3 regions of the Streptomyces yatensis genome follow, and region 1 is predicted to be linked to each of the others. Evidence: predicted binding sites of a transcription regulator. Region 1 holds the regulator's gene; each other region holds the start of a gene.
What was found. The regulator HrcA, encoded in region 1, represses chaperone genes, less so after heat shock. The targets are predictions, from matches to a motif close to TTNGCACTCNGNNNNNCNGAGTGCNAA.
Positions count from the first base shown of each region.

Region 2: a site for HrcA is predicted at 6,130-6,156, ahead of J8403_RS17775 (FmdB family zinc ribbon protein). Genes of this name have one in related genera too.
Region 3: a site for HrcA is predicted at 4,320-4,346, ahead of groL (chaperonin GroEL). Genes of this name have one in related genera too.

Region 1 is NZ_CP072941.1:6,887,230-6,897,369, forward strand. Features, by position in the region: gene J8403_RS28435 (ATP-binding SpoIIE family protein phosphatase) at 1-993, shown strand, start outside; gene hemW (radical SAM family heme chaperone HemW) at 1,096-2,328, shown strand; gene J8403_RS28445 (DUF3097 domain-containing protein) at 2,340-3,161, opposite strand; gene J8403_RS28450 (MBL fold metallo-hydrolase) at 3,282-4,004, opposite strand; gene hrcA (heat-inducible transcriptional repressor HrcA) at 4,169-5,185, shown strand; gene dnaJ (molecular chaperone DnaJ) at 5,186-6,319, shown strand; gene J8403_RS28465 (nitronate monooxygenase) at 6,362-7,453, shown strand; gene J8403_RS28470 (16S rRNA (uracil(1498)-N(3))-methyltransferase) at 7,450-8,193, shown strand; gene J8403_RS28475 (hypothetical protein) at 8,348-9,019, shown strand; gene J8403_RS28480 (histidine triad nucleotide-binding protein) at 9,097-9,456, shown strand; gene J8403_RS28485 (ribonuclease Z) at 9,460-10,140, shown strand, end outside.
Region 2 is NZ_CP072941.1:4,326,789-4,336,928, forward strand. Features, by position in the region: gene galU (UTP--glucose-1-phosphate uridylyltransferase GalU) at 1-686, opposite strand, end outside; gene J8403_RS17760 (5-formyltetrahydrofolate cyclo-ligase) at 772-1,371, shown strand; gene J8403_RS17765 (penicillin acylase family protein) at 1,498-4,260, opposite strand; gene J8403_RS17770 (potassium/proton antiporter) at 4,495-6,000, shown strand; gene J8403_RS17775 (FmdB family zinc ribbon protein) at 6,167-6,532, shown strand; gene J8403_RS17780 (S-methyl-5'-thioadenosine phosphorylase) at 6,630-7,475, shown strand; gene J8403_RS17785 (RcpC/CpaB family pilus assembly protein) at 7,648-8,316, shown strand; gene mscL (large conductance mechanosensitive channel protein MscL) at 8,449-8,916, shown strand; gene J8403_RS17795 (hypothetical protein) at 8,924-9,112, opposite strand; gene J8403_RS17800 (AMP-binding protein) at 9,116-9,658, opposite strand; gene J8403_RS17805 (P1 family peptidase) at 9,861-10,140, shown strand, end outside.
Region 3 is NZ_CP072941.1:5,736,351-5,746,490, reverse strand. Features, by position in the region: gene J8403_RS24215 (hypothetical protein) at 1-248, opposite strand, end outside; gene J8403_RS24210 (MurR/RpiR family transcriptional regulator) at 394-1,332, shown strand; gene murQ (N-acetylmuramic acid 6-phosphate etherase) at 1,430-2,401, shown strand; gene groL (chaperonin GroEL) at 2,533-4,158, opposite strand; gene J8403_RS24195 (cold-shock protein) at 4,497-4,703, opposite strand; gene J8403_RS24190 (MoaD/ThiS family protein) at 5,113-5,391, opposite strand; gene thrC (threonine synthase) at 5,388-6,698, opposite strand; SAM riboswitch class I at 6,717-6,858, opposite strand; gene J8403_RS24180 (glucosyl-3-phosphoglycerate synthase) at 7,051-7,998, shown strand; gene J8403_RS24175 (alpha,alpha-trehalose-phosphate synthase (UDP-forming)) at 8,117-9,601, shown strand; gene otsB (trehalose-phosphatase) at 9,607-10,140, opposite strand, start outside.

The DNA of each region.
Region 1 (10,140 bases):
GCGGGCGGCCGCGCGCTCGGCACGCTGCTGCTCGGGCGGGCCGGGCTGGTGCGGATGCCGGCCGAAGCGGTCGGCCTGGTCGAGGACTTCGCCCGCCGCGTCGCCCTGGCGCTCGCCTCCGCCCGCCGCTACACCCGGCAGGCGACCATCAGCCGGGTGCTGCAGCGCGGGCTGCTGCCGTCCGTCATCCCGCGCATCCCCGGCGTCGAGTCGGCGGTCGTGTACGAGCCGACCGGCGACATCTCGGCCGGGGGCGACTTCTACGACGTCTTCCCGGCCGGTGACGGCCGCTGGTGCTTCGTCCTGGGCGACGTCTGCGGAAACGGCCCGGAGGCGGCCGTGGTGACCGGCCTCGTCCGGCCCTGGCTGCGGCTGCTCGCCCGCGAGGGATACGGCGTGGGAGAGGTCCTGGACCGGCTCAACCAGCTCCTGGGCGAGGAGGCGGTGGAACAGGCGGTCGAGGGCGCCGCGGAGGCCGTGGCGGCCGGTGTGGAGGCCGTGGGAGGCCCCGCCGGGGTCGTGGAGCTGATGGACGGCGGCCTGGTCGGCACGGGCCTCCCGGCCGGCGGCGGGGTCGCGCGGTTCCTGTCGCTGCTGTACGGGGAGCTGGAGCCGCTGGGCGAGGGCGAAGGGGTGCGTTGCACGCTGGCCAGCGCGGGGCATCCGCTGCCGCTGGTGCTGCGGCCCGAGGGCGAGGTGCGGACCGTCGCGGCGCCGCAGATACTGCTGGGCGTTGTGGACGATGTGACGTACGAGAGTGAATCGTTCGATCTGGCGCCCGGGGAAACGCTGCTCTGTGTGACGGACGGGGTGACGGAGCACCGATCCGGCGACCGGCAGTTCGACGACGAGGACGGTCTGGCGGCGGCGTTCGCGCTGTGCGCGGGGCTGAGCGCGCGGGAGGTCGCGGAGCGGGTGCGGCAGGCGGTGGACGAGTTCGCGGCGGAGCCTCCGGACGACGATCTGGCGATGCTGGTCCTGAAGGTGGTCTAGGCGGGTCTAGGCGCCGTCCGGCGAGGCCCCGCCGGACGGGCCCGGGCGGGGCCCCGCGCCTCGTGGTCCTGGGTCGCGCGGGCCGTGACGGACAATGGGGGCATGCCTTCCGTACTGCCAGATGGTGAGCCCATGCCCGAGGACGGCGCACTGCCCGCGACCGCTTTGGCGGGGGCGGAGCGGCGGCCGCTGGGGTTCTATCTGCATGTGCCGTACTGCGCCAGCCGCTGCGGCTACTGCGACTTCAACACCTACACCGCCAGTGAGCTGCGCGGCTCCGGCGGTGTGCTCGCCTCGCGGGACAACTACGCCGAGCAGGTCGTCGAGGAGGTGCGGCTGGCGCGGAAGGTGCTGGGCGACGACCCGCGGCCCGTGGAGACCGTCTTCGTCGGCGGCGGGACCCCGACCCTGCTCGCCGCGGCGGACCTCGGGCGGATGCTCGGGGCGATCCGGGAGGAGTTCGGGCTGGCCGAGGGCGTCGAGGTCACGACCGAGGCGAATCCGGAGTCGGTCGATCCGCGCTATCTGGCGGAGCTGCGGGAGGCGGGTTTCAACCGGATCTCCTTCGGGATGCAGAGCGCCCGGCAGCACGTCCTGAAGGTGCTGGACCGCACCCATACCCCCGGGCGGCCGGAGGCCTGCGTGGCCGAGGCGCGGGCGGCCGGGTTCGACCATGTGAACCTGGACCTGATCTACGGGACGCCGGGGGAGAGCGACGCGGACTGGCGGGCCTCCCTGGAGGCGGCGCTCGGGGCGGGGCCGGACCATGTGTCGGCGTATGCGCTGATCGTGGAGGAGGGCACCCAGCTGGCGCGGCGGATCCGACGCGGCGAGGTTCCGATGACCGACGACGATGTGCACGCGGACCGCTATCTGATCGCCGAGGAGATCCTTTCGGCCGCCGGCTTCGCCTGGTACGAGGTCTCCAACTGGGCCACCTCGCCCGCCGGCCGCTGCCGGCACAACGAGCTGTACTGGCGCGGCGCCGACTGGTGGGGCGCCGGCCCCGGCGCGCACAGCCATGTGGGCGGCGTGCGGTGGTGGAACGTGAAGCACCCCGGGGCGTACGCACAGGCCCTCGGCGAGGGCAGGTCGCCCGGCGCCGGCCGGGAGCTGCTGACCGCCGAGGAGCGCCGGGTGGAGCGGATCCTGCTGGAGCTGCGGCTGGTCGAGGGCTGCCCGCTGGAGCTGCTGCGCCCGGCCGGGGCGGCGGCCGCGGCACGGGCGCTGGAGGACGGCCTGCTGGACCCGGAGCCGTACGGACGGGGGCGGGCCGTGCTCACGCTGCGCGGGCGGCTGCTGGCGGACGCGGTGGTGCGCGACCTGGTCGACTGAGACGGGAGCCGTCAGCCCAGCGGGGCCGTCACGAAGTCGATCAGCTCCTCCACCCGCCCCAGGAGCTCCGGCTGGAGGTCCTTGTAGGAGTGGACCGAGGACAGGATCCGCTGCCAGGCGGCCCCGGTGTTCTCCGGCCAGCCCAGGGCGCGGCAGACGCCCTTCTTCCAGTCCTGGCCGTGCGGCACCGTCGGCCAGGCCGGGATGCCGACGGAGGACGGCTTCACGGCCTCCCAGATGTCGATGTAGGGGTGGCCGAGGACCAGCACATGCTCGCCGGTGACCTGTGCGGCGATCCGGGACTCCTTGGAGCCCGTGACCAGATGGTCGACGAGGACGCCGAGCCGGGCGTCCGGGCCGGGGGAGAAGTCGTCGACGATGGCGGGCAGGTCGTCGACGCCCTCCAGGTACTCCACGACGACGCCCTCGATGCGCAGATCGTCGCCCCAGACCCGCTCCACCAGCTCCGCGTCATGGCGCCCCTCGACATAGATGCGCCCCGCGCGGGCGACCCTCGCGCGCGCTCCCGGAACGGCGATCGACCCCGAGGCGGTGCGCTGGGGCGCGCTGGGGGCCGCCGCGCGCGGGCGTACGAGGGTGACGACACGCCCTTCGAGCAGAAAACCGCGCGGCTCCATGGGGAAGACGCGATGTTTGCCGAAGCGGTCCTCCAGAGTGACCGTGGGGCCCTGGGCGGTCTTCTCGCAGCGGATCACGGCGCCGCAGAAGCCGGTGGTGACCTCCTCCACGACGAGGTCCGGTTCGGCGGGGACCTCGGGGGCGGGCCGCTGCCGCTTCCAGGGCGGGGTCAGGTCCGGGTCGTACTGTCGCATCCGGATGACGATAGCGCGCGACGGCCGCCCGCTCCGGTCGTGCGGACGACTAGGTGGACGCCTAGGGAGCGCCCAGTTGGGCCACCGGGTGAACGCCCGGAGGGAGGGCTGGGCGGACGCCTAGCGGGACACGCCGAAGCGGGCCGCCAATTCATCACGTTGGGCGCGCACGAACCCGGCGTCCACGACCGAGCCGTGCCCCGGGACGTACCGCGCGTCCGGGCCGCCGAGGGCGAGCAGCCGGTCGAGGGCGGCGGGCCAGCGGCCGGGGATCGCGTCGGGCCCGGCCTGCGGCGTGCCGGACTCCTCCACCAGATCGCCGCAGAAGACCACCTCGGGCCGGCCGGGCACCAGAACGGCCAGGTCATGGGCGGTGTGGCCGGGCCCCACATTGGCCAGCAGCACCTGCCGGTCACCCAGGTCCAAGGTGAGCTCCCCGGAGACCAGGTGGTGCGGGCCCACCAGATGGTCCACGGCCTCGGTGGCGGCGTCGCGGTCCACCCCGTGGCGCATCGCGTCCTCGCGCAGTGCCTCCCGCTCCCGGCGCAGCAGCTCGTCCATGCCCGTGGCCCCGTACACCTGGCAGCCCGCGAAGGCGGCCGAGCCCAGGACGTGGTCGAAGTGCGGATGGGTGAGCGCGATCCGGGTGGGGCGGCGGCCGGTCAGCCGGGTGATCTCGGCGCGCAGCTCGGCCCCGGCGCGCAGGGTCGCGCCGGTGTCCACGACGAGGATGTCGGTCCGGCCGACGACCACGCCGACCGTCTCGTCCCACTCCGGCAGCCGACGGCGGGCCACACCGGGCGCGAGCCGCTCCCAGCCTGCCTCTTCCCAACACGTCTCCATACCGCGACGCTAGCTCAACGGGGATGGGGGAGAGTTGCTGCCAGCGGCGGCTCTTGCCCATGCCACCGCACCCCGCCGTACACTGGCGGAGGGGTTCTGGCACTCGTGCCCGGTGAGTGCCAGGCGGACGACCTGATGAGACCGCTGGACTGGAGGTGCGCGGGGTGCTCAGCGAACGCAGACTCGAGGTGCTGCGTGCCATTGTCCAGGACTATGTGGGGACGGAGGAGCCGGTCGGCTCCAAGGCGCTCACCGAGCGGCACCGGCTGGGGGTCTCCCCGGCCACGGTGCGTAATGACATGGCCGCTCTGGAGGACGAGGGGTTCATCGCCCAGCCGCATACGAGCGCCGGGCGGATCCCCACCGACAAGGGCTATCGCCTCTTCGTGGACAAGCTGGCGGGAGTGAAGCCGCTGTCCAGCCCGGAGCGGCGGGCCATTCAGAACTTCCTGGACGGCGCGGTCGACCTCGATGACGTGGTGGGCCGCACGGTCCGGCTGCTGGCGCAGCTGACCCGGCAGGTGGCGGTGGTGCAGTATCCGTCGCTGACCCGCTCGACGGTGCGCCATGTGGAGCTGCTGCCGCTGGCCACGGCCCGGGTGATGCTGGTGCTGATCACGGACACCGGCCGGGTGGAGCAGCGCATGGTGGACTGCCCCACTCCGATCACCGAGGACTCGCTGGCCGATCTGCGCGCCCGGCTCAACAGCCGGGTCGTGGGTCGGCGTTTCGCGGATGTGCCGCAGTTGGTGCAGGATCTTCCGGAGTCCTTCGAACAGGAGGACCGGGGGACCGTCTCGATCGTGCTGTCGACCTTGCTCGAGACGCTGGTGGAGGAGACCGAGGAGCGGCTGATGATCGGCGGCACCGCGAACCTCACGCGTTTCGTGCATGATTTCCCCCTGACGATCCGGCCCGTCCTGGAGGCACTCGAGGAGCATGTCGTCCTCCTCAAGTTGCTGGGCGAGGCCAAGGACTCGGGTATGACCGTGCGGATCGGGCATGAGAATGCTCACGAGGGGCTCAACGCCACCTCGGTCGTCGCGGTCGGCTACGGTTCCGGCGACGAGGCGGTCGCCAAACTCGGCGTGGTCGGACCGACCCGCATGGACTACCCCGGAACGATGGGAGCGGTACGCGCAGTGGCACGTTACGTCGGACAGATCCTGGCGGAGTCGTAAGTGGCGACGGACTACTACGCAGTCCTGGGCGTGCCGCGTGATGCCTCGCAGGACCAGATCAAGAAGGCATTCCGCCGGCTCGCACGCGAGCTGCATCCGGATGTGAACCCGGATCCGAAGACCCAGGAGCGGTTCAAGGAGATCAACGCCGCTTACGAGGTCTTGTCGGACCCACAGAAGAAGCAGGTCTACGACCTGGGCGGGGACCCGATGTCCGGGGCCGGCGGCGGTGGCGCCGGAGGCTTCGGCGGGGGCTTCGGCAACTTCTCCGACATCATGGACGCGTTCTTCGGCACCGCCTCGCAGCGCGGTCCGCGCTCCCGGACCCGGCGCGGTCAGGACGCGATGATCCGTCTGGACGTGGAGCTCAACGAGGCCGCGTTCGGGACCACCAAGGACATTCAGGTCGACACCGCGGTCGTCTGCACCACGTGCAGCGGCGAGGGCGCGGCGCCGGGCACCTCGGCGCAGACCTGTGACATGTGCCGTGGCCGCGGTGAGGTCTCCCAGGTGACGCGGTCCTTCCTGGGCCAGGTCATGACCTCGCGGCCGTGCCCCCAGTGCCAGGGCTTCGGCACCGTGGTGCCGACCCCGTGCCCGGAGTGCGCGGGCGACGGCCGGATCCGCTCGCGGCGCACCCTGACCGTGAAGATCCCCGCCGGTGTGGACAACGGCACCAGGATCCAGCTGGCCGGTGAGGGCGAGGTCGGACCGGGCGGCGGCCCGGCGGGCGACCTGTATGTGGAGATCCACGAGGTCCCGCACCCGGTCTTCCAGCGGCGCGGCGACGATATGCACTGCACGGTGACCATCCCGATGACGGCGGCGTCGCTGGGCACCAAGGTGCCGCTGGAGACGCTGGACGGCCTGGAGGAGGTCGACATCCGGCCCGGCACCCAGTCCGGCCAGTCGATCCCGCTGCACCAGCGCGGCGTCACCCATCTGCGGGGCGGCGGCCGGGGCGACCTGATCGTGCATGTCGAGGTGACCACCCCGACCAAGCTCGACCCGGAGCAGGAGGAGCTGCTGCGGCGGCTGTCCAAGCTGCGCGGCGAGGAGCGCCCGGTCGGCGAATTCAAGCCCGGGCAGCAGGGGCTGTTCTCGCGGCTGAAGGACGCGTTCAACGGACGGTGATCCGGTGGTGAGCCCTTGTGGAGGGCATGGCACGATGTGGCCATGTCCTCCGCGCTGACCGATCTTTACCGGTACCCGATCGTGCAGGCGCCGATGGCGGGTGGAGCCTCCTGCCCGCAGCTCGCCGCCACTGTCTCCGAGGCCGGTGGCCTCGGTTTCCTCGCTGCCGGCTACAAGACGCCGGAAGCGATGTATGAGGAGATCAAACAGCTGCGAGGGCTGACCGGTCGGCACTTCGGTGTCAATCTGTTCATGCCGCAGCCGGCCAACGCCGACACGGCCGCCGTCGGGGCCTACCGGGCGCGCCTCACGGGCGAGGCGGCCTGGTACGAGACCCCGCTGGGCGACCCGGACGCGGGCACGGACGACGCGTACGACGCCAAGCTCGCCGTGCTCCTCGACAACCCCGTTCCGGTCGTCTCGTTCACCTTCGGCTGCCCGACCCGTGCCGTCCTCGACGCCTTCGCCCAGGCCGGTACCCGCACGATCGTGACCGTGACCTCGCCCGTCGAGGCGCAGACCGCCCAGTGGGCGGGCGCCGACGCGGTCTGTGTGCAGGGCGTGGAGGCCGGCGGCCACCAGGGCACGTACAGCAATGACCCGGCCGTCGACGGGATGGGCGCCGGGCTCGGCCTGCTGTCGCTGATCACGCTGGTCCGTGAGTACGTCCAGATCCCGATCATCGCGGCGGGCGGGATCATGCGCGGTTCGCAGATCGCCTCGGCGCTGGCCGCGGGCGCGGTCGCGGCCCAGCTGGGGACCGCGTTCCTGGTGTGCCCAGAGTCCGGGGCGAACGCCCTGCACAAGCAGGCGATGACGGATCCGCTGTTCGGCCGGACCGAGCTGACCCGCGCCTTCTCCGGCCGCCCGGCCCGGGGCCTGGTCAACCGCTTCATGCGCGAGCACGGCCCGCACGCGCCCGCCGCCTACCCCCAGCTGCACCACATGACGTCCGGCCTCCGTAAGGCGGCCGCCAAGGCGGGCGATCCGCAGGGCATGGCGCTGTGGGCCGGGCAGGGGCACCGGCTGGCGCGCGAACTGCCCGCCGCCCAGTTGGTGGAGACGCTCGCGGTGGAACTCGACGCCGCGCGGTCCGAGTTGGGCCTTCAGGTCCAGCGGGGTGCGGTGTCGTGACCGCCCCGGTGTTCGTGGCCGACTCCCTGACGGGCGCGGCCGCGGGGGCCCGGGTCCGGCTGGAGGGCCCGGAGGGGCGCCACGCGGTGTCCGTGAGGCGGCTGCGGGTCGGTGAGCCCGTGGTGCTGACGGACGGCCACGGTACGGGCGTCCAGGGCACCGTGGCGGCCGTCGAGGGCAAGGACCGGCTGGAGATCGCGGTGGACGAGGTGCGCCGGGAGGCGGCCCCGGACCCGAGGATCACCGTCGTCCAGGCGCTGCCCAAGGGCGACCGCGGCGAGCTGGCGGTGGAGACCATGACGGAGACCGGCGTGGACGCCGTCGTTCCGTGGTCGGCGTCCCGCTGCATCACCCAGTGGAAGGGCGAGCGCGGCCTCAAGGCGCTCGGCAAGTGGCGGTCGACCGCGCGTGAGGCGGGCAAGCAGTCCCGCCGGCTGACCTTCCCCGAGGTCACGGACGCGATGACGACCAAGCAGGTGGCCCGGCTTCTCGCCGAAGCCGCGTTCGCGGCCGTGCTCCACGAGGAGGGCGGGGAGCCGCTCGCGGCGGCCCAACTGCCCGCGAGTGGTGAGATCGTGCTGGTCGTCGGGCCCGAAGGGGGCGTGTCCCCCGAGGAGTTGGCGGCCTTCGCCGAGGCGGGCGCGCGGCCGTACCGGCTGGGCCCGAGCGTGCTGCGCACCTCCACGGCCGGAACGGCGGCCGCCGCGCTGCTGCTCGGCCGCACCGGCCGCTGGGGATGAGAGACGCCTCCCTGAGCCGAGAGGCCCCCTCCGGGGTCTGTTCGCGCTTCTGTGCCCCCGTACCTGGCCGAGGACGGCCTTCCGCTGCGCGTCGGCCGATGGGAACCTATCCCCTATGGGGGTATTGAGTCAGGCAAGACGGGGACGGGCGCTCTTGTCCGTCGCGGCCCTCGGCGCGGCGGTCGCGGTGACGGCGTGTGAGCCGACGGGCGGCGGCATCAGCTCCGTGACGGTCGCGATCACCACGGACCAGGTCGTCACGGAGGCGCTGGAGCGGGGCGGTGTCGGCGTCCGCTGGATGAGCTGCAACGCCGAGTTCAAGAACGGCCATACGGCCGGTGCTTCGCCCTCGCGGAGCGAGCGGTCCGGGGAGACCGACGCACGGGTGGACTGCCACGGCAGGACCGACAGCGACAAGGACATCAGGATCAAGGGCCGGGTGACCTACGTACGGGCGGACCACTGCGTCCGGGGCGATGTGACCGGCGAGGTGGACGGCCGGAAGGTCTTCCGGGCGCAGGTGATCGGGGAGTGCCGGGGCGGCGGCCCGGACACCGACAGTCCCCGGCCGACCTTCAGCCACTCGTCGGACCGCCCGAGCACGCAGAGCCCGCAGCCGACCCGTAGTCACCCGTGGGACCACCGGACCACCGACGTCCCCCAGCCGACCCGCAGTCACCCGTGGGACCGCCCGAGCACCGAGAACCCCCAGCCGACCCGCAGCCACCCCGGGGACCAGCCGGCCACCGAGGGCGGCGCCGGGCAGGCCGGTACCGGGGACAGCGCCGGTAAGGGCGGCATCGAGGGCGGCGGTCAGGGCGAATAGGCCGCGATCTCTCCCGCCGGCAGGGGCTCCCGGTACCATCCGGACCGTATGTGCCGACGATCCGTAAGGAGCCACCGGTGGCGGGAGAACCGCAGGCCGACTGCCTGTTCTGCAAGATTGTCTCGGGGGAGGTGCCGGCCACCGTCGTCCGCGATACGGACACCACCGTCGCCTTCCGCGACATAAACCCCCAGGCGCCCACGCACATCCTGGTGATCCCCAAGGTGCACTACCCGGACGCGGCCTCCCTCGCGGCGGCCGAACCGCAGATCGCCGCCGATGTGCTGCGCGAGGCGGGCTCGGTCGCGGTCGATGAGAAGCTCGTCGAGACGGGCTACCGCGTGGTGTTCAACACCGGCTCCGGCGCCGGCCAGACCGTCTTCCACGCCCATGCCCACGTCCTGGGCGGCCGCGGGCTCAACTGGCCCCCCGGATAACCCTTGTCCGCACGGGAACTGATCGTCCTCGGCACCGCCAGCCAGGTGCCGACCCGGCACCGCAACCACAACGGCTATCTGCTGCGCTGGGACGGCGAGGGCCTGCTGTTCGACCCCGGCGAGGGCACCCAGCGCCAGATGCTGCGGGCCGGGGTCGCCGCCCATGACATCGACCGGATCTGCGTCACGCATTTCCACGGGGATCACTCCCTGGGCCTGGCCGGGGTGATCCAGCGGATCAACCTCGACCGGGTGCCGCACCCGGTGACCGCCCACTACCCGGCGAGCGGACAGCGGTTCTTCGAGCGGCTGCGGTACGCGACCGCCTACCGCGAGACGGTGGCGCTCACCGAGGAGCCGGTCGCCGGTGACGGCGCGGTGCTGGCCCGCACCCCCGCGTACACGCTGGAGGCGGCCCGGCTCTCGCACCCCGTCGAGTCCTACGGCTATCGCCTGATCGAACCGGACGGCCGCAGGATGCTGCCCGAGCGCCTCGCCGCGCTCGGCGTCCGCGGCCCGGACATCGGCCGGCTGCAGCGGGATCGGGCGCTGGAGATCGAGGGGCGTACGGTCACGCTCGAAGAGGTCAGCGAGGTGCGTCGGGGGCAGCGCTTCGCGTTCATCATGGACACCCGGCTGTGCGACGGCGTCTCCGAGCTGGCGCAGGGGTGCGATCTGCTGGTC
Region 2 (10,140 bases), 2.6 Mb from region 1:
CGGCCCGGCTCGGTCCTGCGCAGCACCCCGAAGACGGCCGGGTCGAGCACATAGCGGCCGATGACGGCGTAGTTGCTGGGCGCGTCCGCGGGGTCGGGCTTCTCGACCAGGCCGGTGACCTGGACGACGTCGTCATCCACGGTCGGCTTGACCGCCGCGCAGCCGTAGAGGTGGATCTGGGCCGGGTCCACCTCCATCAGGGCGATGACGCTGCCGCCGTGCCGCTCCTGGACGTCGACCATGCGGGCCAGAAGCGGGTCGCGGGCATCGATGAGGTCGTCGCCGAGGAGGACGGCAAAAGGCTGGTCACCGACGTGCGGGGCGGCGCAGAGCACGGCGTGGCCGAGACCCTTGGGGTCTCCCTGGCGCACGTAGTGCATGGTCGCAAGGTCGCTGGACTCCTGGACACGGGCGAGTCGGGTCTCGTCGCCCTTGCGGGTCAGTGCCTCTTCGAGCTCGTAGTTGCGGTCGAAGTGGTCTTCCAGGGGTCGCTTGTTACGACCGGTGACCATGAGGACGTCGGACAGTCCGGCGGTGACGGCTTCCTCGACGACGTACTGGATCGCCGGCTTGTCGACGACCGGCAGCATCTCCTTGGGGGTGGCCTTGGTGGCCGGAAGAAAGCGGGTTCCGAGCCCCGCGGCAGGGATGACAGCCTTGCTGATCCGAGTACGCGATTGAGTCATGTTCCGAACCCTATCCGGTCCCTTTAGGACGAATGATGAGCATTCGGTGAATATGGCATGAGACAGGAAGATTGCGCACCCAGTGATCAACTTTGACGGTAGTAAGCGCGCATTGCGGAGACGTCACCTGACGGTGAGGTCCAGGTTGACGGCGGATGACATCGAGAAGGCCGGCGCCGCTCTCGCGTGTCGCGCCCTGGAGCTTCCCGAGATCGCCGGGGCGGCCACGGTGGCGGCCTATGTGTCCGTGGGGAGCGAGCCCGGTACGCACGCCCTCAGGGAGGCCCTGCGCGCCCGGGGGGTGCGGGTGCTGCTTCCGGTGCTGCTCGAGGACGACGATCTCGACTGGGGCGAGGACGAGGGGCCGGAGCGGCTGGCGCCCGCCCGGCGCGGCCTGCTGGAGCCCGAGGGGCCGCGGCTCGGCCCCGAGGCGGTGATCCGGGCGGACGTGGTGCTGCTGCCCGGGCTCGCGGTGGACCGGCGCGGGATGCGGCTGGGCCGCGGCGGCGGCTCGTACGACCGGGTGCTGGCCCGGCTGGCGGGCGCGGGGGCCGATCCGGCGCTGGTGGTGCTGCTGTACGACGGTGAACTGCTGGACGAGGTGCCCGAGGAGGGCCACGACCGCCCGGTGCACGCGGCGGTGACCCCGTCGGGCCTCCACCGCTTCACGCCGCGGCCCCGCTGAAGGCGCCCGGAGGCGCCTCCCGGCGGGGCCGCGAGGGTCGGCGGGCCCGGGGCACCGGCCGGAGGCGAGAACGCCCCTCAGACGGCCACCGGGCCCTTCGGAGCCCCGTTCGGGGCCCCGGGGTCGCTACGGGGTGAGCGCCAGCTCGTCCTCCGTCGACTTGTCCACGGCGCTCTTGTTGAACGCCCAGGGCAGCAGCTCGCCCTTCGCCCACTTCTCGGTCTGGTCCGTGTAGTGCGCGTTGTAGGCGTGGCCGGAGGCGCCGGTGAGATTGACCCAGCGCGACTTGTCGAGATTGTCGAGGTTGACGACCATCCGCATCGACGGGACCCAGGTGACGTCGTAGCCGCCCGCCGCGTTCCAGCCGGTGGCGTTGACCGCCGCCTCGCCGCCCGAGAGGTTCCACGGGCCGCGGTTGAGGAGCCACTGCACCACGCCGGGGCCTTCGGTGCCCAGGGTCTGGTTCTTCAGCGTCAGCCGGTGCAGCCGGCCCCAGCTCCAGCTGTTGATGTCCTTGCCCAGCTTGGCGGTGAGCTCGGAGCGCGCGGCCCGCATGGCCTGCCCGAGCAGCTCGTCACGGTTGGTGGCGCCGGGCTTGTTGCGGGTGCCCGCCGTCTTCCACCAGCTGTTCTTCGGATCCTTGATGATGTCGCGCACGACCTCGTACCACCGGTCGCCGCCATCCGGCTGGGCCATGTCGGCATCGCGCTTACCGCATTCGCGCACCAGCCGGGCGTTGCCGTTCAGGTCCTCAAGCGGACCCGAGTCGTCGGCCGGGCGCACCCTCAGGCACTCCCCCTTGACCCGCAGCTCCTTGGGGAGCTTGTCGCCGAAGGCCAGCTTGAGGGTGTTGCGCCAGACGGCGTTGAAGTACGCGGCGGCCGCCGAGTCCGAGTCCTGGGTGTAGTCCCAGCTCTCCAGCAGCTTCTGCGCCTGCCGTACGTAGTCGTCCTTGACGTCGATCTTCAGCAGGTAGGGCGTCAGCACCTTGGCGATCTCGCTGCTGTTGTCCATCTGCAGGGACTGCATGTCGTCCGTGGAGATCTTCCCGCCGTCCTTGGTCTTCGACTCGATGAGGTCGGTGATGCGCTGGCTTCGCGCGCCGTACCCCCAGTCGTCGGTCAGCAGGTACGGGTAGTCCTTCTTGTCCACGACGGCCTGGTTGGCGGTGACGATATAGCCGCGATCGGGGTTGAGCTCCCAGGGCAGCGCCGACTGCGGAATGTACTTGCTCCACTTGTAGCGCGAGTCCCAGCCGGGCGCCGGATAGCGGCCGTCGCCCCTGGAGCGCACCGGGATCTGGCCGGGCGCCTGATAGCCGATGTTGCCCTTGGTGTCGGCGTAGATGAGGTTCTGGGAGGGGACCGCGAAGTCGCGGGCCGCCTTACGGAAGTCGCTGAAGTTCTTCGCGGTGTTCAGCTTGAAGACCGCGTCCATGGTGTTGGACGGGGTCAGCGCGGTCCACTTCAGCGCCACCGCGTAGCCGTCGCCGCGGTCGGGGGCCACGTCATCGGCGCCGCTGCCCACCGGGGCGCTCTTGCCGACGGAGGTGAGCTCATCGTCGCGGTCGGAGACGATCGGGCCGTTGTTGGTGGTGCGGACGGTGATCGTCCGGCTCTTGCCGCCCGCGACCTTGATGGTCTCCTCGCGGGTGGTGAACGGGAGCTGCTTGCCGTCGTAGAGATAGCCGTTGTCGGTGACCTTCTCCAGGTACAGGTCGCTGACGTCGGCGCCCAGGTTGGTCATGCCCCAGCTGATGTCCTGGTTGTGACCTATGACCACGCCGGGCAGACCGGCGAAGGTGAAGCCCGCCGCGTCGTACGGACAGGCGCTGGTGACCTGCTTGCAGTGCAGCCCCATCTGGTACCAGACGGACGGCAGCTGGGGTGCCAGGTGCGGGTCGTTGGCGAGCAGCGGCTTGCCGGTGGTCGTGTACTTGCCGGAGACGACCCACGAGTTGGAGCCGATACCGGTCCCGTTCGGGCCGAGCAGCGCCGGGACGTCGTCCAGGGTCTTGGAGAGCGAGGAGAGCTGGCTCTGCAGCCCCTGGCCGGCTCCGGTGGCCCCTCCGTCCGCCGTGCCGCCCGTACCGCTCGTGGAGCCCGACGGGGTGGCCTTGGGGTCGAACTCGTCCGTCAGCTCGTTGACGCCGCCGCTCTGGACGATCGGCTTGTTCCGGCTGTACGGGTAGGACGGATAGAGCTCATCTATCTGCTTGGCGCTGAGCCTGCTGGAGGCCAGGGCGCGGTCCACCTCGTCCTGCATGTTGCCGCGCAGGTCCCAGGCCATCGCCTTGAGCCAGGCCAGCGAGTCGACCGGGGTCCACTTCTCGGGCTTGTAGCCGTCGTTCTTGAAGTCCAGGGCCGCGTACTCGACGGAGAGCGCATCGCCCTGGTGGTCCTTGAGATAGGCGTTGACGCCGTCGGAGTAGGCCCGCAGATACTTCTTGGTGGCCGGCGACACCTTGGTGTCGTACTCCTGCTTGGCCACCCGGTGCCAGCCCATGGTGCGCAGGAACGCGTCGGTCTCCACCTGGCCGGAACCGAACATCTCCGAGAGCCGCCCGGCCGTCATATGGCGGCGGACGTCCATCTCCCAGAAGCGGTCCTGGGCCTGGACGAACCCCTGGGCCCGGAAGAGGTCCTCGGAGGTACCGGCGTAGATCTGGGGTATCCCATAGCCGTCACGTTTGACCTGAACGGGGCCGGACAACCCCTTCAGCTGCAGCGATCCCGTGGTCTCCGGGAATGAGGCACGAACTGTACTGATGCTCCAGTACGCGCCGTAGCCGACGCCCCCGACGAGCAGCAGCACGACTGCGATCACGATCAGGCGGAGACGTCGGCTCTTCTTCTTTTTGGGAGAAGAGCCGGTTGTGTTGGCGGGCATCGCTGTCCTTCGAGGGGCAGGGTGAACCTGGAGTGCTGGAGCAACCATAGGCGCAGCGCTGTCGCCGCCCCTACGCGGAGTCATGACTGACGCATTGCACCGGCCACCGGCCGGGCTCGTACACCTCGACGAAGGCTCCTCGTGGGAGGCTCGCGTCAAGATCCCGTAAAATGTTAGGTAAGGCAATGAAGTTCCGGTCGGAGGGGACCTGTTCGCGGCGTCCCCTCCGCTCCCGTGAGAAAGGGTCGGCCCCTGACTGTTCACCACCTCAATGAACTGCTGTTGATCTGCTCGCTCGTCCTGCTTTTCGCGGTGGTGGCCGTAAGGATCTCCTCGCACAGCGGGCTGCCCACGCTGCTGGTCTATCTCGGGATCGGCGTCGCCATCGGCACGGACGGGATCGGCGTCACCTTCAACGACGCCGAGCTGACGCAGGTCCTCGGGTACGCCGCGCTGGTCGTCATCCTGGCCGAGGGCGGTCTGGGCACGAAGTGGGGCGAGATCAAACCCGCCCTGCCGGCGGCCGCCGTCCTGTCCACCGTGGGTGTCGCGGTGAGCGTGGGACTCACCGCGACCGCGGGACACTACGTGGTGGGACTGGACTGGCGGCAGGCGCTGATCATCGGCGCGGTGGTGTCGTCCACGGACGCGGCGGCGGTCTTCTCGGTGCTGCGCACGGTGCCGCTGCCCAAGCGGCTCACGGGCATCCTGGAGGCCGAGTCGGGCTTCAACGACGCCCCCGTGGTGATCCTGGTGGTCGCCTTCTCCAGCCAGGGCCACATGGAGCCCTGGTACACCCTGATCGGCACGATCGCCCTGGAGCTGGCGATCGGCGCGGTGATCGGCCTCGCGATCGGCTGGCTGGGCGCCTACGGGCTGCGGCATGTGGCGCTGCCCGCCTCGGGTCTGTACCCGATCGCGGTGATCGCCATCGCGGTGACCGCCTACGCGGGCGGTGCGCTGGCGCACGGCTCCGGCTTCCTCGCCGTCTACCTCGCCTCGCTGCTCATGGGCAACGCACGGCTGCCGCACTGGCCGGCGACGCGCGGCTTCGCCGAGGGGCTGGGCTGGCTCGCCCAGATCGGGATGTTCGTCCTGCTGGGACTGCTGGTCACCCCGCATGAGCTGGGCGATGACGTTCTGCCCGCCCTGGTGGTCGGGCTGGTGCTGACCGTGGTGGCCCGGCCGGTGTCGGTCCTGGTCAGCACGGCGCCGTTCCGGTTGCTCTGGCGGGAGAAAGCGCTGCTGTCCTGGGCCGGGCTGCGCGGGGCGGTGCCGATCGTCCTGGCGACCATCCCGGTGGTCAACGATGTGCCCGGCAGCAACCGGATCTTCAACATCGTCTTCGTGCTGGTGATCGTCTACACCCTGGTCCAGGGGCCGACGCTGCCCTGGCTCGCCACCCGGCTGCGGCTGGAGGAACCCGAGCCCGCCGACCTGGGCATCGAATCGGCGCCCCTGGAGCGACTGCGCGGCCATCTGCTGTCGGTTTCGATCCCCCAGTCGTCCAAGATGCACGGCGTCGAGGTCGGCGAGCTGCGGCTGCCCACGGGGGCCGCGGTCACCCTGGTGGTCCGGGGCGGGACCAGCTTCGTGCCGCTGCCCTCGACGATGCTGCGGCGCGGTGACGAGCTGCTCGTGGTGGCCACGGACCCGGTGCGCGATGCGGCGGAGCGGCGGCTGCGGGCGGTGGGCCGGGGCGGCAAGCTGGCGGGCTGGCTGGGCACGGGAGCGGGCTGAGGGGGCGGGAGCGGGGGCCCGCGAAGGCTTCGGGCCGGGAGCCGGGAGTGGGCCCCGGGGGTGGCTTCGATCACCGTATATCCCGTCCCAGTGGACTGACGCGCAGGAATACTGCACTATGGAGCGTCGTTAGCACTCATTGAGTGAGAGTGCCAGGAGGAAGAACGTGCCGACCTACCAGTACCAGTGCACCGAGTGCGGCGAGGGCCTCGAGGCGGTGCAGAAGTTCACCGACGACGCGCTCACCGAGTGCCCCAACTGCAAGGGACGCCTGAAGAAGGTGTTCTCCGCGGTCGGCATCGTGTTCAAGGGCTCCGGGTTCTACCGGAACGACAGCCGCTCCTCGTCCAGCAGCACGAGCGGCGGTTCCAGCAAGCCGGCGGCGAAGAGCGAGAGCTCCGACTCGTCGTCTTCCTCGTCCTCGTCCTCGGACTCTTCTTCCTCGTCCTCCTCCTCGACGTCTTCGTCGTCGGCTTCTTCGTCGTCGTCCTCGGCGTCCTCCTCGTCTTCGTCGTCGAGTTCGGCCGCCTGACCCGGCCACCCCTCTTCGGCTTCAACGACACCCCGCCACCTCCACCGGGAGGAGGCGGGGTGTCGTTCGTGCGGACGCGGGTGGCTAGGGTGATCGCATGGTCGAGACCAGCAGGCAAGCAGACATAGGGGTCATCGGGGGATCGGGGTTCTACACGTTCCTCGACGACGTGACCGAGATCACTGTGGAGACTCCCTATGGGGCGCCGAGCGACTCGCTCGTTCTCGGCGACATCGAGGGGCGACGGGTCGCCTTCCTCCCGCGGCACGGCCGCAAGCACCACCTGCCGCCGCACCGCATCAACTACCGCGCCAACCTCTGGGCCCTGCGCTCACTCGGGGTGCGGCAGGTCTTCGGCCCGTGCGCGGTGGGCGGGCTGCAGCCGGAGTACGGACCCGGAACGCTGCTCGTCCCCGACCAGCTGGTGGACCGCACGAAGGCGCGTACCCAGACCTATTTCGACGGCGAGCCGCTGCCGGACGGCCGGATTCCGAACGTCGTGCACACCACCTTCGCCGACCCGTACTGCCCGGTGGGGCGGAACGCGGCCGTGGACGCGGCGCGCGGACGCGGCTGGGAGCCGGTGGACGGCGGGACGATGTGCGTGATCGAGGGGCCGCGCTTCTCCACCCGGGCCGAATCGCGCTGGCATGCGGCGCAGGGCTGGTCGGTGGTCGGCATGACGGGCCACCCGGAGGCGGTGCTCGCCCGTGAACTGGGGCTCTGCTACACGTCGTTGACGCTGGTCACCGACCTGGACGCGGGAGTGGAGACCGGCGAGGGCGTCACCCACACCGAGGTGCTGAAGGTCTTCGGGGAGAACGTGGGCCGACTGCGCGAGGTGCTCTTCGACGCGGTGGGCAAGCTGCCGGAGAACTCCGGGCGGGACTGCCTGTGCACCCATGCCCATGACGGCTGGGACCTGGGGATCGAGCTTCCGTAGGGGCGGCGCGGGAGGCTATGGGGAGGGCGCGCCGGGGCGGATATCGCTCGCCCGGGTGACCGAGTTTTCCACAGCCCGGTGGCCGTCCACAGGCCCGAGCGGGATCGGGTGGGGGCGGGCATGGTGAGGGGGCCAGAAGCACTCGGTCCCTCACGGCAGGCGGTGATGTGCCATGTCCCATCCGTCCCCCACCCCCACCCCCACCCCCACCCCCACCCTCGCGTTACCCCGCTCCGCTCCCCCGGCCCGCGCGGTGCCACGCTTCGATCCGGTGCGCACCGAGCGCTCCGGCGGATTCCGGCTGCGGCGGGCCGTGCGGCGGCGCCGCCGTGCGATGGCGGCCGGGCTGGCGCTGACGGCCGCCGCGCTCGCGGCCGCGGCACCACCCGGCCGGGGCCACACGGATGCGGAGTCCTCGCGGGCGCCCGCTCCGGCGGGCGAGGAGCGGCGGGGCGGCCCGCGCCCCGCGATGGTGTCGGCGCCGGTCCGGATCGCCGACGCGGCCGCGGCGCGGCTGCTGGACCCCGGTGACCGGGTGGATGTGCTGGCCACCCCGCTTCCGGACGCCACACGCGCCGGGTCGTCCGGTGCCACGGCACGGTTGGTCGCACGTGGGGTCCGGGTGGCCGAGGTGCCGGGATCCCGGAGCGGCAGCGCGGCGGGCGGCCGCTCGGCGGACGGTGAGATCGACGGCGGCGCGCGGGACGGCGGCGGTGTGCTGGACGGAGAGATGGACGGTGGCGGGGCGCTGGTGGTGCTGACGGTGCCGCGCGCGGACGCCACGGCGCTGGCCGGGGCCGCGGCCGACTCCCGGATGGCGGTGACGCTATGCCACTGCTGACTCCACCGACTCCCCTGATGCCCCTCTCACCTGCGGGTGTAGGTTGCGGAACCGTCCGCTCCAGCATCGACGCGGCGAGAGAGAGGCAGTGGGTTGAGCCAGGAGAAGGTAACCGAGGAGAAGAAGAGCGTCATGGAAGGGTTCAAAGCCTTCCTGATGCGCGGCAATGTGATCGATCTGGCCGTCGCGGTCGTCATCGGAGCCGCCTTCACCGCCGTCGTGAACTCGATAGTGAAGGGCCTCATCAACCCCATAGTCGGAGCCTTCGGCACGAAGGATCTCGAGAAGTACCGCTCCTGTCTCAAGGCGCCCTGCGAGACCAACGCCGCGGGCGATGTCATCCACGGCATTCCGATCCTCTGGGGAAGCGTGCTCTCGGCCGTGCTGACCTTCCTGATCACCGCGGCGGTGGTGTACTTCCTGATGGTGCTGCCGATGTCGCGCTATCTGGCGCGCAAGGCAGCCAAGGAGGAGAAGGCGGAGGAGGAGCAGGCCGTCGCGGAGGCCGAGGAGATCCTTCTGCTGCGCCAGATCCGCGACGAGCTGGTGGCGCAGCGCGGCGCCGCCGTCGAGGGTGGCGGCAGCGGCTCCAGCGCCTAGGGACCCGTCAGAGGTGGTGGGGCGGCTTCTCGTCGAGGAACCGGGCCAGACCAGCGGCATCGTCGGCGCTGTCGCCGCCGGGAACCCGCTCACCCCACCCGTGGTCCGTATCGTCCGATGACCGCTGCGCCAGGGGATCGTCGAAGATCAGCGCGGCGGCCGGATCGCGCGGTCCAGGGGCAGGGGCGGTGCTCATGCCTCAAGAGTACGGCCCGGGCAGCGGCTCGGTGTACCGGCCGAGCTCGTCGTGCCACCACAGGTCACGCCCGGGCGTCCAGGACACCGGGCAGGCGAGCCGGTGGACGACCAGCACGGATCGCACCCCGGGGCAGCCGGCCAGCGCCCGGTCGACCTGCCGCTTGAGCGGCTGCGGCTCCCCGCGGTGCTGCCCGGCGTCCGCGGTGATGACGACCTTCGCGTCGACCTCCCTGATCCGCTCGCGCAGCTCATGGGGGCGCAGCCCCACGGGGAGGCTGGCGCGGACGACGTCGAGCCGGCCGCAGGCGAGCGTGGCGATCACGGACTCGGGCACCAGCGGCAGATGGACCGCCACCCGGTCCCCGGCGCGGACGCCGAGCCGGGTCAGTGCGGCGGCGGCCCGGGCCGCCTGGTCGAGCAGCTCGGCGTGGGTGAGCTCCTCGGTGCAGTCCGGCTCGCTGATCCAGCGGAGGGCGACCCGGGCGGCCCGCCGAGTGTCGGCGGCCAGTGTCGGGAGCTCCTCCGTCCGAGAGCTACGGGGCACGGCGGTCTTCTTTCGGACGGGGGCGAACGGCATAGGGCCCAGACTGCTGTCACGCCATCAACGTCTGATGAACGCCCTCTATATGAGAGCTCCTCACCCCGTCCTGTGGCCTTCGCCGGCGATCGCGGGCGGGCGGACAAGGGAGTGGTTCGCGCCTCGGCACCCGACCATGCCATGGCTTGCCGTGCTACGCATAGCTTCCATGGAAGCCGAGCGGACAAACTCCGAATCAACCCCCACCGGTCCGGCCGACGGCCTCACGGATGTCCGTGGACTGCGGGTGGGCCATGCCCAGCGGTCCGGCGGCGGCCGGCTGACCGGGACGACCGTCGTGCTGGCCCCGGAGGGCGGTGCGGTCGCCGCGGTCGATGTGCGCGGGGGTGGTCCCGGCACCCGGGAGACCGATGCCCTCGATTCGCGGAATCTGGTCCAGCGCGTCGATGCCGTGGTGCTGACCGGCGGCAGCGCGTTCGGGCTCGACA
Region 3 (10,140 bases), 1.2 Mb from region 1:
TCGCCGCCCTGGGTGCAGACGGGGCACAGCGGCCATCGGCCGTACCGCTCCAGCAGGGCGTCCTGGACGTCCTGGGCGACCAGACCGGCCACGTACGCAACGCCTTCCGGCCACTGCTCGACCCACCACCGGCGGTGCGCGATCGCGTCTTCGACCAGCGAGACGATATCGGCCCGGGCGACCTCGCCCGCCGCGAGGTCGGCCAGGACGAGGGCACGGGCCGCGTGCAGTGCGTGTTCGAGCTTCATGGGTCCCATTGTCACCTTTGCTTCCTCCTGGCGCCTGTTTGCTTCGTCCTCGCTCTGCTCGCCCCGCCGCACCGCCGCACCGCCGCACCGCCGCACCGCCGCACGGAGGGTTGACGAGCCCAGTGGCCGGAAATAGTTTTCGCGAATGAGAAGCGACCTGAAGGAAACTTTCATGCCACCTCCGCAATCCGATCCCACCCCGCCCGCTCCGGCAGCCCTCGCCGCGAAGGTGCGCACGTTAGGCCCCTCCATGACCCGCTCCATGCAGCGCGTGGCCGAGGCCGTGGCGGGGGATCCGGCCGGATGCGCGGCGCTCACCGTCACCGGGCTCGCCGAGCGGACCGGCACCAGCGAGGCCACGGTCGTCCGCACCTCCCGGCTGCTCGGCTACCCCGGATATCGCGATCTGCGCATCGCGCTCGCCGCGCTCGCCGCACACCAGGCGGCCGGGCGGGCCCCGGCCGTCACCGCGGACATCGCGGTCGACGATCCGATCGCCGATGTGGTCACCAAGCTGGCGCGCGAGGAGCAGCAGTGTCTGGCCGACACCGCCGCCGTCCTGGACACCAGCCAGGTCGAGGCCGCCGTATCGGCGCTGGCCACGGCCCGCCGGATCGATGTGTACGGGGTGGGGGCGTCCAGCCTCGTCGGCCAGGACCTGGTCCAGAAGCTGCTGCGGATCGGGCTGATAGCCCATGCCCACGCCGATCCGCATCTCGCGGTCACCAACGCGGTCCAGCTCCATTCCGGCGACGTCGCCATCGCGATCACCCACTCCGGGCGTACGACGGATGTCATCGAGCCGCTGCGGGTGGCCTTCGAGCGCGGCGCCACCACCGTCGCGATCACCGGACGGCCGGACGGCGAGGTCGCGCAGTACGCGGACCTGGTGCTCACCACCTCCACCGCCCGGGAGAGCGAGCTGCGCCCGGCGGCCATGTCCAGCCGCACCAGCCAGCTGCTGGTGGTGGACTGCCTGTTCATAGGGGTCGCCCAGCGGACGTACGAATCGGCCGCGCCCGCTCTCTCCGCGTCGTACGAGGCCCTCGCGCACCGCCACGACCCGCGTCCCGGGCATCGCTGAGCCGGGCACCGATCATCGCTTCGCCCGGTGGCTGCCCGCCAGTCAGTCACCGTCACCCCCACCCCCGCCCTGACGTACCGGAAAGAGCCGCTTCGCCATGACTTCCGCCGACTTCGCAGCCGACCCCACCGACTCCGCGGCCGACCAGGACTCCACCCGGCTCCGCGCCCAGCTCGACACCCTGACCACCGAGGCGTTCCGCCCCGAACTCGCCGAGATCGACCGGCTGGAAACCCTCGAGATCGCCCGGATCATGAACGCGGAGGACGCCGGCGTCCCCACCGCCGTCGCCCTCCAGCTCCCCCGCATCGCCGCCGCCATCGACGCCATCGCCGCGCGGATGTCCCGCGGCGGCCGTCTCCTCTATACGGGCGCGGGCACCGCCGGACGGCTCGGGGTGCTCGACGCGAGCGAATGCCCGCCCACCTTCAACACCCGGCCCGAGCAGGTCGTCGGGGTGATCGCGGGCGGCCCGGACGCCGTGGTGACCTCGGTCGAGGGCGCGGAGGACAGCGCGGAACTGGCCGCCCGGGACCTCGACCTGCTCGGGGTCGGCCCCGACGACACGGTGGTCGGCGTCTCGGCCTCCGGCCGCACCCCGTACGCCGTGGGCGCGGTCGAACACGGCCGACGGCTCGGCGCGCTCACCGTCGGGCTGTCCTGCAACGCCGGCTCGGCGCTCGCCGCCGCGGCCGACCACGGCATCGAGATCGTCGTGGGACCGGAGCTGCTCACCGGCTCGACCCGGCTGAAGGCGGGCACGGCTCAGAAGCTGGTGCTCAACATGATCTCGACCATCACCATGATCCGGCTGGGCAAGACCTTCGGAAATCTGATGGTCGATGTGCGCGCCTCCAACGACAAGCTGCGCGCCCGCTCGCGGAGGATCGTCTTCCTGGCGACCGGCGCCTCCGACCAGCGGATCGAGAGCGCGCTGGCGGCCACGGACGGCGAGGTGAAGAACGCGATCCTCACCATCCTGGGCGAGGTGGACGCCCCGACCGCCGAGAAGCTGCTCGCCGAGGCACACGGCCATCTGCGCGCCGCCCTCGATGCGGCTGAGCGGTAAGCCCGGATACGCCTGCTCCCGCAGCCGGGGCCCGGCCCCCAGAACGCCGTCGGGGCGGCACCCCTGGGAGAGGGTGCCGCCCCGACGTCCTGGACGGTACGACCGACCGGCGAACGAACGCGCCGAGTCGATCAGAAGTCCATGTCACCGCCCGGCATACCGCCCGGAGCGCCCGCCGGGGCGGCCTTCTCCGGCTTGTCGGCGATGACGGCCTCGGTGGTGAGGAACAGCGCGGCGATCGACGCGGCGTTCTGCAGCGCGGAGCGCGTGACCTTGGCCGGGTCGATGATGCCCTCGGCGATCAGGTCCACGTACTCACCGGTCGCGGCGTTGAGGCCGTGACCCGGGGTCAGGTTGCGCACCTTCTCGACCACGACGCCGCCCTCGAGACCGGCGTTGACCGCGATCTGCTTCAGCGGGGCCTCCAGGGCCAGGCGCACGGCCTGGGCACCGGTGGCCTCGTCACCCTCGAGCTCCAGCTTCTCGAAGACCGAGACGGTCTGCAGCAGGGCCACGCCACCACCGGCGACGATGCCCTCCTCGACGGCCGCCTTGGCGTTGCGCACCGCGTCCTCGATGCGGTGCTTGCGCTCCTTGAGCTCGACCTCGGTGGCGGCACCGGCCTTGATGACGGCCACGCCGCCGGCCAGCTTCGCCAGGCGCTCCTGCAGCTTCTCGCGGTCGTAGTCCGAGTCCGAGGACTCGATCTCGGCGCGGATCTGGTTGACGCGGCCCTGCACCTGGTCGGTGTCGCCGGCGCCGTCCACGATGGTGGTCTCGTCCTTGGTGACGGTGACCTTGCGGGCGCGGCCGAGCAGGTCGAGACCGGCGTTCTCGAGCTTGAGGCCGACCTCCTCGGAGATGACGGTGCCACCGGTGAGGATGGCGATGTCACCGAGCATGGCCTTACGGCGGTCACCGAAGCCCGGGGCCTTGACGGCGACGGACTTGAAGGTGCCACGGATCTTGTTGACGACCAGGGTGGCCAGGGCCTCGCCCTCGACGTCCTCGGCGATGATCAGCAGCGGCTTGCCCGACTGCATGACCTTCTCGAGCAGCGGGAGGAGGTCCTTCACGCTGCTGATCTTGGAGTTGACGATCAGGATGTACGGGTCGTCGAGCGACGCCTCCATACGCTCCATGTCCGTCGCGAAGTACGGGGAGATGTAGCCCTTGTCGAAGCGCATGCCCTCGGTGAGCTCGAGCTCGAGCCCGAAGGTCTGCGACTCCTCGACGGTGATGACACCTTCCTTGCCGACCTTGTCCATCGCCTCGGCGATGAGCTCGCCGATCTGGGTGTCGGCGGCGGAGATGGAGGCGGTGGAGGCGATCTGCTCCTTGGTCTCCACGTCCTTGGCCTGCTCGAGGAGCTGGGCGGAGACGGCCTCGACGGCCTTCTCGATACCCCGCTTGAGCGCCATCGGGTTGGCACCCGCGGCGACGTTGCGGAGGCCCTCCTTGACGAGCGCCTGGGCGAGGACGGTCGCGGTCGTCGTGCCGTCACCGGCGACGTCGTCCGTCTTCTTCGCGACCTCCTTGACCAGCTCGGCGCCGATCTTCTCGTACGCGTCCTCGAGCTCGATCTCCTTGGCGATGGAAACACCATCGTTGGTGATCGTGGGGGCGCCCCACTTCTTCTCGAGGACGACGTTGCGGCCCTTGGGGCCGAGGGTGACCTTGACGGCGTCGGCGAGCTGGTTCATCCCGCGCTCGAGGCCGCGCCGCGCCTCCTCGTCGAACGCGATGATCTTGGCCATGTGAAGTGGTCCTCCCAAGACGGGGTGGATTGCTCCGGACCGCGCTGGCGCCCGCGACGGACGGCCTGCCTGCCGTACGGTTCCTTGCCCCGCATGGCCTGGCGGGCCTCACCGACCCGGTCCTTCTGTCACTCTCAACGTCAGAGTGCTAACGCCAATGATTAGCACTCGGGCCTATAGAGTGCAAGCGGCCGTGACGGGTGGGCACAAGCGCTCCCGTCCGCATCAACCCCCGCGCCAACCCCGTAATGATCAGCGCGGACACGCCGAAGGGTCCGTACCCTGGCCGGGACACGGACCCTTCGGACTGTACTGTTCAGCTGCGTCGCGTCGGCGCGTCAGCCTACGGCCACGCGGACCATGTCGGCCTGCGGGCCCTTCTGACCCTGCGAGATCTCGAACTCGACCCGCTGGCCTTCCTCGAGGGTGCGGTACCCGTCCATCTGGATCGCGCTGTAGTGGACGAACACGTCCGCACCACCGTCGACCGCGATGAAGCCGTACCCCTTCTCCGCGTTGAACCACTTGACGGTGCCCTGAGCCATTCCTAACTCCCCTATTGCTGGCCCTTGCGCAGGACCGCACTCCGCGGACCCGGGTCAGACCTCACCCCCCGGATGTGGGGGGTGTGCGCCGGAACGCGTCGACCGCCGCTGAATGTATCCGTCCCAACGCCCTCTGCAACAGGTCAATCGGACGAGAATTCTGGGCGCGGTCGAACGGTTAAAAGTGAGAAATTATGTGAAGTCCGGGCAAGCCGGGCGGGACATAGGGAACCAACCCGACAATTCGTGCTCACACTTTACGCACAACTTGACGAGTTCTCATATGTGGTTCCGGCCCGGGGGCCATCGGGGAATCCGGGCAACTGTATCGCGATTCCACACACGGAATCGCCCCGTCCGGTTGTCCCCGGACGGGGCGATGCCAAAGGTGAGGAGGGTGGGCGCGGGGTCAGCAGCCGCCCGCGACCGCCGGGATGATCGAGATCCCGGCACCGTCCGGGGTCGCCGTGGCCAGGCCGTCGGCGAAGCGGACGTCGTCGTCGTTGACGTAGACGTTGACGAAGCGGCGGAGCTTGCCGGTGTCGTCCAGCACGCGGGCCGCGATGCCCTGGTGGTTCTTCTCCAGATCCGCCAGGACCTCGGCGAGGGTCGCACCCTCGGCGGGAACCTCGGCCTGACCGGCGGTGTACGTGCGCAGGATGGTCGGGATTCGGACGTTGACGCTCATGCGAGACCAGCCTCTCGGAACGAGTCAAGGGTGGGGCGGATGATGGCGGAGGGACCCGTGGTGGGGGCCACCGCGTCGAGGGTCTTGAGGCCGTCGCCGGTGTTGAGCACGACGGTCGTCAGGGACGGGTCGAGCAGACCGTCCTCGATCAGCTTCTTGGTCACGCCGACGGTCACCCCGCCCGCGGTCTCCGCGAAGATCCCCTCGGTGCGGGCGAGCAGCTTGATCGCGTCGACGATCTGCTCGTCGTTCACGTCCTCCACCGCGCCGCCCGTGCGGCGGGCGATGTCCAGGACGTACGGGCCGTCCGCGGGGTTGCCGATGGCCAGTGACTTGGCGATGGTCTGCGGCTTCTGCGGCCGCACGACGTCATGGCCGGCCTTGAAGGCGGCGGAGACCGGGGAGCAGCCCTCGGCCTGGGCGCCGAAGATCTTGTAGGGCTTGTCCTCGACCAGCCCGATCGCGATCAGCTCCTTCAGCCCCTTGTCGATCTTGGTGAGCTGGGAGCCGGAGGCGATCGGGATGACGATCTGGTCCGGCAGCCGCCAGCCGAGCTGCTCGCAGATCTCGTAGGCCAGGGTCTTGGAGCCCTCGCCGTAGTACGGCCGCAGATTGACGTTGACGAAGCCCCAGCCCTCGCCGACCGGGTCGCCGATCAGCTCGCTGCAGAAGCGGTTGACGTCGTCGTAGGTGCCCTCGATGCCGACCAGCTCACCGCCGTAGACCGCGGCCATGACGACCTTGCCCGCCTCCAGGTCGTGCGGGATGAAGACGCAGGAGCGGAAGCCCGCCCGGGCGGCCGCGGCACCGACCGCGCCGGCGAGGTTGCCGGTGGAGGAGCAGGAGAGGGTGGTGAAGCCGAAGGTGCGGGCGGCCTGGACGGCGATGGCGACGACCCGGTCCTTGAAGGAGTGGGTCGGGTTGCCGGAGTCGTCCTTGATGTGCAGCTCACCGGTGACGCCGAGCTCACGGGCGAGGTTGTCGGCCTTGACCAGCTGGGTGAAGCCCGGGTGCAGGCTGGGCAGGTCCGCCACGTCCGCCGGGACGGGCAGCAGCGGGGCATAGCGCCAGATGCTGTTCGGACCGGCCTCGATCCGCCGGCGCAGCCCCTCCGGGTCGCCGGCCGGCAGCTCGTACGCGACCTCGAGCGGCCCGAAACAGACCTCACACGCGAAGATCGGGCCCAGATCGAACCGCTCACCGCACTCCCGGCAGGACAATGCGATGGCGGGACCGAAGGCACCGGAGGCGTCGGAGGCGGAGGACGCGGAGGAAACAGTTGAGCTTTCTACTGACTGCACAGCCATGGATGGCGAGGCCCTTTCTCCTCATCTTCCTCGCGACGCATTTCGCCACGAGACGGAATTGGCACCTTCCCGAGCTGGGAGCCTCGCTGCGGAATGCGAGATCAGCTGGAGGGTTGCCGGGGCTTCAACGGGCCGTTCCCTCTGCCCCTCTGGATGAGCGGTATGGCACCGGGCGGACCCGGGCGTTTGTCAGCACGGCATCATCACGGGCTTCCTCGGTAAACACCGAGGTCGACCCCGACATACGACGGTCACGTGCGTTGTTCAAGACTGTAACCGAAGGCCCGGATGGTTGAGCTAGCCGTCCGAAGCGCGAGATGGATCACAGCGACCACGGCAGGGAGAGACACAGGTGCTGGAAGAGGTGGAGCACTGGCTGAAGCACCGCTCCTGGTCGGCCGACGACCGGCCGCTGGACCGCCTGCTCGACGCGAAGCGGGGCTCGGCGACGACCCTGAGCGTGGTCCTGCCCGCCCTGAACGAGGAGGCCACGGTCGGCGAGATCGCCGCGATCATCCGCCGGGAGCTGATGGGCGAGGCGGCGCCGCTGGTGGACGAGCTGGTGGTGCTGGACTCCGGCTCGACGGACCGCACCGCCGAGGTCGCCGCGGCGGCGGGCGCCACCGTCGTCCCCCGCGACTCGCTGCTGCCCCGGCTGCCCGCGCTGCCCGGCAAGGGCGAGGTGCTGTGGCGGTCCCTGCTGGCCACGCGCGGCGACATCATCTGCTTCATCGACGCCGACCTGCGGGAATTCGATCCGCGCTTTGTCTCCGGGATCGTCGGGCCGCTGCTGACCGACCCCGCGCTGCAGCTGGTGAAGGGCATGTACGACCGCCCGCTCGGCGATGTGGCGGGCCAGGGCGGACGGGTCACCGAACTGGTCGCCCGCCCGCTGCTGAATCTGCACTGGCCCCAGCTGGCCGGATTCGTCCAGCCGCTGGGCGGTGAGTACGCGGCCCGCCGCACGCTGCTGGAGCGGCTGCCCTTCCCGGTCGGCTACGGGGTCGAGCTGGGGCTGCTGGTCGACGCGCTGCACACGGTGGGCCTCGACGCGCTCGGCCAGGTGGACATCGGGGTGCGCAAACACCGCCACCAGGACGGGCTGGCGCTGGGCCGGATGGCCGCCGCGATCTACCGCACCGCGCAGCTGCGGCTGGCCCGGGGCCATTTGGTGCGGCCGCGGCTGACCCAGTTCGACCGGGGCGAGACCGGCTTCGAGCCGCGCACCACGGACGTGGACACCGAGGAACGGCCGCCGATGATCGAGATACCGGAGTACGCGGAGCGGCGCGCGGCGTGACGCACCCGGGCGGCGCGGGATAGCGGCCACTGGTCGGAAACAGGCCGCCCCCTACCGCCTACGGGGCAAGAAACCGTACGTACGTTTGCGCGGGGTCGTGGCTGGCTAGGCTCGCGACATGGCAGTTCCGCGCACCGCTCCGATCCTGGTCGCCTCCAACCGCGGTCCGGTCTCGTACACCCTGGGCGAGGACGGCTCGCTCACCGCCCGGCGCGGCGGTGGCGGGCTGGTCTCCGGCCTCAGCGCCATCGGCCCCGACGCGAACGCGGTGTGGGTGTGCGCGGCGCTCGGGGAGGATGACCGCGAGGCGGCCCGGCGCGCCGGGGACAGCCATCTGAACCCCGGTGACACCGGCGGCCAGCAGGTGCGGATGCTCGACATCGCGCCGGATGTCTTCGCCGCCGCGTACAACGGCATCGCCAATTCGGTGCTGTGGTTCATCCACCATCTGCTCTACCAGACCCCGGTCGAGCCGGTCTTCGACGCGGAGTTCGCCGACCAGTGGGCGGCCTACGAGGCGTATAACGCGGCCTTCGCGGACGCGCTCGCCGAGGAGGCGGTGGACGAGGCCGTCGTCCTGGTGCAGGACTACCACCTGGCGCTGGTGCCCGCGATGCTCCGCGAGCGGCGCCCCGATCTGCGGATCGGTCACTTCTCGCACACCCCCTGGGCCCCGCCGGACTACTACCGGCTGCTGCCGGACGACGTCGCGGCGGGTGTGCTGCGCGGCATCCTCGGCGGCGACCGCGCCGCGTTCCTCACCGAGCGCTGGGCCGGTGCCTTCGCCGACTGCTGCGCGGCCGTGCTGGGCGCGGAGATCGTCCGCGACGGCGACGGCGACAGTGACGGTGACGGGAACGGCGAGGGCGCGGCGACGGCCGTGCGCTTCGAGGGGCGGGAGACCCGGCTGGGCGTCCACGGCCTGGGCGCGGACGCGGACTTCCTGCGGCAGCGGTCGCGGCAGGAGGATGTGGACGAACGGCTGACCAGTCTGCGGGCGCAGATCGGGCCGGACCGGAAGTCGATCGTCCGGGTGGACCGCACCGAGCTGTCCAAGAACATCGTGCGCGGGCTGCTGGCCTACCGGCGGCTGCTGGAGACCCACCCCGAGTGGCGGGAGCGCGTGGTGCACGTGGCCTTCGCCTACCCCTCCCGCCAGGACCTCGCGGTCTACCGCGACTACACCGAGCGGGTGCGGCGGATCGCGGAGGAGATCAACGCCGAGTACGGCACGGAGGGCTGGACCCCGGTCGCCCTGCATGTGAAGGACGACTTCGCACGGTCGCTCGCGGCCTACCGACTGGCGGACGTGGCGCTGGTCAACCCCATCCGGGACGGGATGAACCTGGTGGCCAAGGAGGTCCCGGTGGTCTCCGAGCGGGGATGTGCGCTGGTGCTGTCACGGGAGGCGGGGGCCCACGCCGAGCTGGGCGACGACGCGCTGGTGGTGAACCCGTACGACGTGGAGGCCACCGCCCGGGCACTGGACGAGGCGCTGCGCATGAGCGACGGCGAGCGCGCGGACCGTACGAAGCGACTCGCCGCCGCCGCGACCGCGCTGCCGCCCCAGGCATGGTTCCTGGCGCAGCTGCGGGCGCTGTAGGGCTCTTACGAGGCGTTGGCGCCGCCGACCGCGTTGGCGCCGCCGACCGCGTCGGCCAGGGACGACAGCAGCTCCACCACGCCCGCCGGGCCGTCGACCACCAGGTCGGCCCGCTGGGCGAGTTCGGTCACCTCCGTGCTGCCACTGCACACCAGCACCCCCGGCACACCCTCCTCGCGCAGCCGCTCCACCGCCCCGAACGCGGCCAGGTCGCCCAGGTCGTCGCCCGCGTAGAGAACGGCCTCCGCGCCGGTGCGCCGTACGTACTCCGTGAGGGCGACGCCCTTGTCCATGCCCGGCGGCCGCAGCTCCAGCACCAGCCGGCCGGGCTCGACGATCAGCCCATGGCGCTCGGCCAGGGCGTGCAGCGGCGCGCGCAGCAGCTCGAACGTGGCCTGCGGGTCCTCGGCACGGCGGGTGTGGACGGCGACGGCGCGGCCCTTGTCCTCGATCCAGGTGCCCCGCGAGGCGCCGTACTCCGCGAGGACGGCGGGGAGTTCGGCCTGGACGGCGGCGACGCCGGGGTGCGGTTCGGGCGC